DNA from 2 places in the Paenibacillus sp. J22P15 genome. Region 2 is predicted to be linked to the other one. Evidence: predicted binding sites of a transcription regulator. Region 2 holds the regulator's gene; the other holds the start of a gene.

Region 1 (2,485 bases), on a different contig from region 2:
CACGTACGGTTTTGTATGAAATGGCCCTTTTGCCAAGCTTACGCCATTCTTCCAGATCCCCAGTCCATAGCTCGTTATAATCAACTTCCTTAGTATCTGGGAAGACAAGCTCCCAATCCAAATCTTCCTTCACAGCTTTCATAAATGCGTTGCTTATACAGACGGACAAATTCGCATTTGTCACTTGACCCATCGTTTGTTTAACCGTAATGAAATCCAGCACGTCCGGATGCCAATCATTGATCATAAGCATCAAGGCGCCTCTGCGGCTCCCGCCCTGCTCAATCAAGCCCGTCGCATAGCTGAATAGACCGCCCCACGAGACAGCACCGCTGGATGATCCGTTGACGCCGGCAACCACTGCTCTCTTCGGCCGAAGCGATGATAGATTCATCCCTACGCCGCCGCCGCGTGCCATAATTTCAGTCATCTCAGTGAGCGTTGTCATGATGCCGCCGCGGCTATCTTTTGGCGAAGGAATCACATAACAATTAAACAACGTCAACTCCTCACTAGCGCCGGCACCCGCAGCAATTCGCCCCCCTGGAACCAGCTTCCAATCATCCAATATATATCTGAATTTTTCACGCCATTCCTTCTGCTTATCTAGACCTGATTCAACTGATGACATCGCACCAGCAAGACGATCCCACATTTCCTCCGGCGTCTTCTCTATTGTGAGGGTGAGCTTCTCGATACTAGACTCCACAAGCTCGCCATTTCTAAGTTTAACGGTGACATTATTACCTTCACGCGAGATCACCTCTCCGACTTCCTTCACCGGAAATTTCGGATCGTCCTTCGTCAGGACAAGTACGATATCGCCGACCAATGTTTGATTCGTATCCGCATTTTTCCAAGCATATCGATCCAAAAAGATTTTTTCACTTAGTCCCTCAAGTCGTTTTCCGCCAGACGTCTCCATCGCAGCCACTTCCTCCCTCAAACTAAAATGCTGTAAGTATAGGTAAGATTCCTTATGGATTGAGCACAATATATTGTGCGTAAAATAATTATACTATACTACATATTGATATTCATGCTTATTTGTGTCTAAATTTAATACTCTTGTCCGCTTACATGCCCACTCTCTTTATATTTCTAGTCCATACTCTTTTTTAGACAGTATCTTATTATTATTGGATGAAAAGGCAATACTGATTACTACTTATCCCTTTTACCGCGGAAGGAGCTGTACTTGATGACATTTCAGACAACGCCGCAGCCTGCATCAGCAGAAGCAGGCTCGGCTTTAACTTCCCGCAAATTGCATCCTCTAGTCGATTTGCAGTATGACCGCACTTGGTATGAAGAGCTGCAAAATCGTTTGACGAAAGGCGGTCCATGGGATAATTGGACGTTATATCAGCTTGCCATGGAGGCTGAGCAAGCCAAGCGTATTGAAAGTTTCGATGAATTGTTATGTTTGCGATCACTTCCAGCCTTCGAACCGATGGCACATCAAATCAGCACCGCTCGCAAAGTCGTGCATGAAATGGGCGGACGTGCGATATTGGCTGATGAGGTTGGTCTAGGCAAAACAATAGAAGCGGGCCTCGTTCTCAAAGAATATATCGTGCGCGGACTAGCGAAGCGTATCTTGATTCTCGTTCCCGCTTCGCTCGTTCTTCAATGGGTGCGTGAGCTTAATCAGAAATTCGGAATTTCCGCAGTTGCTCAGAAGAAAGAGCATACTTGGGGGTATGACGTAGTCGTCGCCTCTATCGATACCGCGAAGCGTGATCCGCATCGCGAGATTGTGCTTGGAATTGACTATGACATCATCATTATCGACGAGGCACACAAGCTGAAAAACAAGAAAACAACTAACTACCAGTTCGCTAATGTTTTGCGTAAAAAATATTGCTTGCTCCTTACGGCTACCCCTATCCAGAACGATATGGACGAGCTGTTCAATCTCATTACACTGCTGAAACCCGGTCAACTGGGCGGACAAAGTGAATTTGCTGCAAACTTTGTCGTCGACAAGCGACTCCCCAAAAATGAAGATCAGCTGCAGGAAGCACTCTCAGGCGTCATGATTCGTAATCGACGCGGTGATGGCGGCATCCATTTCACGAAACGTTTTGTCAAAAATATACCGCTTACACTTTCAGAGGAAGAGAAAGCGCTGTACGATGCGGTTACCGGCTTCGTTAAAGAGCGTTACGAAGAAAGCGGCGGCGACTTGTCAAGCATGCTATCTCTGGTCACGCTGCAGCGTGAAGTATGCAGCAGCCGTGACGCTGTATTTCTAACCCTCGTTAATCTCTTTAAGAAAACGTCGGAAGACTCCCCTATGCGTCCGAAAATTTGGGAGCTGGTAGAAAAAATAAAAAATATCAAAGCAAATACGAAAGCTGAGAAAGCGATGGAACTTGTCAAAGAAATGAATGACAAGGTCATCATATTTACCGAGTACCGAGCTACTCAAGAATATTTGCTGCAGTTTTTTCGTGCTCAAAATATGATCGCAGTCCCCTAT
Region 2 (2,485 bases):
TCGGCTCGAAATCGATCGTATCCTCGACTGATCCGCGGGCGACGAGCACGCGGTTGTCCGCGAATACGTTCCTCCAGATTACCGCATCGTCAGACACGAGAACTTGATATTGTTCCGCCGGAGTCTGCCAGTTGATGATGACTCTTCCGATTTCTACAGGCTCGCCCAGATCAACGTAGAACCACTGGTTATCCGTTCTTTCTGAAGACCAGCGGCTTGCATCCCGATTGCCGCCGTCGACCGCTTTCTCAGGTCCGAAAAAGTCTACTTCGTTCGACGACGAATAAGCCGTCTTTCCTAAAGCCAAGTTCCCTGTTGCGGCTTCAGACTTCTCCGATGAAACGGCAACTAAGATGAAAGCGATAACAAAAAACACTAAAAAAATATTCCTATACCGTAAACGCACTAAGATCCCCCCGTTGTTTATTAACTCGAATTTTACTCCAGCTTACCGCATGACCCTCCATGCTCAACTGCTGCAGCAATTTTATTATAAATAGGGACATTCGTTTCTTCGATATACTTGTGTTTACAATCCATATACAATTGTGGACATTTGGCCTTCTACGGTGAATCAAGGCTAAGCATGCCAGCATTTCGGTCATATCTGTTGCCAATTAATAGAACAAAATCGTGATCTTTTCGAAGAGTAGCGAAAAAGAAAAAAGCCATTTCAGTAGAAGTGGCTTTTCTTCATGTTATAGAATATCGAAGACTAGACGAAGAACTATTTAGGCGTAAAATAGGCTGTCGAGAAAGTCTCGACAGCCTGGCCATCACGATTTGTGATGGCGTTCTCATCATATGGAGCCTAGATGTAACGACTCGCACATGCTCGTCTATCCGTCATGGGATGTCCGAATCCTGATCTAATGGCTGACGAAGCCAACTCGACGAGGACTTTTAGCGGTAGATTCAGACGCCGTGCTCCTCCGCATTCGCTCCGTCCGCGCGGACTGAACCCCGGGGTTCGCCCCCTATGGGCTCCACCAAACACAAAAAAACACGCCTGAATCGGCGTGTTGACGTTTATGTTTGGTGGAGCCTAGGGGGATCGAACCCCTGACCTCATCGCTGCCAGCGATGCGCTCTCCCAGCTGAGCTAAGGCCCCAAATGACGACAAGATTGATCTTAGCACAGGGTCGTCAAAACTGTCAATCTTTATCTATCATACCATTGAGCGGATGTTTGGACAACAGGTTATTAAGCTCCTTCATGAACATATCAATGTCCTTGAATTGACGATAAACAGATGCAAAGCGGACGTAGGCTACCTCGTCTACGGGGTAAAGCTCGTTCATGACGATTCCACCGATATCGCTGCTGTCTACTTCAGCATGCGCTGTTGTGCGCAGCTCCTTCTCAACCTCAGATACGATAACCTCTAGACGCTCAACCGGCACTGGACGCTTCTCGCAAGCGCGGATAAGGCCGCGCAATATTTTGTCGCGACTGAATTCTTCGCGGCTGCCATCTTTTTTGATGACGATTAGAGGCGTCTCTTCAATCATTTCGAAGGTCGTGAAGCGGCGGCTGCACTTTTCGCATTCACGGCGGCGACGAATGGATTTGTTTTCGTTGGCCGGTCTGGAATCTAATACTTTTGTTCCGGCATAGTCACAGTATGGGCATTTCATGATGCGTATTGCCTCCTTTCTTGGTTGCAAGAGCCTCATAATCTGGACTCTTTACAAAATATTTTTATTTCCATGTAATTCCTGTAATGAAGTTCTGATTTTTGCACATAATACTTTTACCAACCGCAAGGAGGTGAACATACATGAGCGCATCCCGCAGCAGTAACCAATTGGTAGTACCACAAGCGACAGCAGCACTTGACCAAATGAAATATGAAGTTGCTCAAGAGCTAGGCATCGCTATTCCGCAAGACGGATACTACGGCAACATGGCTACAAGAGACGCAGGCTCCATCGGGGGATCCATTACCCGTCGCCTAGTGCAAATTGCCGAGCAATCCCTTGCTGGTCAATTCAAATAATGATTCATTTAGAGTTGTATGAATAACCGAAGCTTTGGCTGGGCTCGTCCATGAAGTGACGAGCCTCCAAGGCTTCATTGTATTTTCATTATGGTCAAGGAACATCCTTTAAAAACTTGGATATAAGTCCTTGTACTTATTATAATAGTAAAAGACCCTTTGCACATAGTGCCTAGTTTCACCAAACGGTATTTCATTAACCGATTTGATAGTCCCGTCCCATTTTCCCGAGTCAAGCCATTTCCGAACATTGCCTGGACCTGCGTTATAAGCAGCGATTGCGGCAATTTTATTTTGGTCAAATTGTTGCGTTAGAGACCTCAAGTACCACGCGCCTACCTCAATGCTAACGTCCGCACGATGCATAAGCATATCTTCCGTAACTTCCTTAAATCCTGCTTTTTGAACGACCCACGCTGCTGTATCAGGCATAATTTGCATTAAACCCAATGCGCCTTTCTTCGATTCCCGGCCTGTCTCATAAT

Evidence for each region. The regulator NrdR, encoded in region 2, represses ribonucleotide reductase genes. The targets are predictions, from matches to a motif close to AACACNATATATNGTGTT.
Region 1: a site for NrdR is predicted at 988-1,005, ahead of AC0YN6_RS28060 (adenosylcobalamin-dependent ribonucleoside-diphosphate reductase). Genes of this name have one in related genera too.

Annotation. Positions count from the first base shown of each region.
Region 1 is NZ_JBWDNT010000027.1:40,232-42,716, reverse strand. Features, by position in the region: gene AC0YN6_RS28060 (adenosylcobalamin-dependent ribonucleoside-diphosphate reductase) at 1-925, opposite strand, end outside; gene AC0YN6_RS28055 (DEAD/DEAH box helicase) at 1,202-2,485, shown strand, end outside.
Region 2 is NZ_JBWDNT010000005.1:172,396-174,880, reverse strand. Features, by position in the region: gene AC0YN6_RS14495 (S-layer homology domain-containing protein) at 1-406, opposite strand, end outside; tRNA gene AC0YN6_RS14490 (tRNA-Ala) at 1,037-1,112, opposite strand; gene nrdR (transcriptional regulator NrdR) at 1,156-1,638, opposite strand; gene AC0YN6_RS14480 (alpha/beta-type small acid-soluble spore protein) at 1,782-2,000, shown strand; gene AC0YN6_RS14475 (lytic transglycosylase domain-containing protein) at 2,109-2,485, opposite strand, start outside.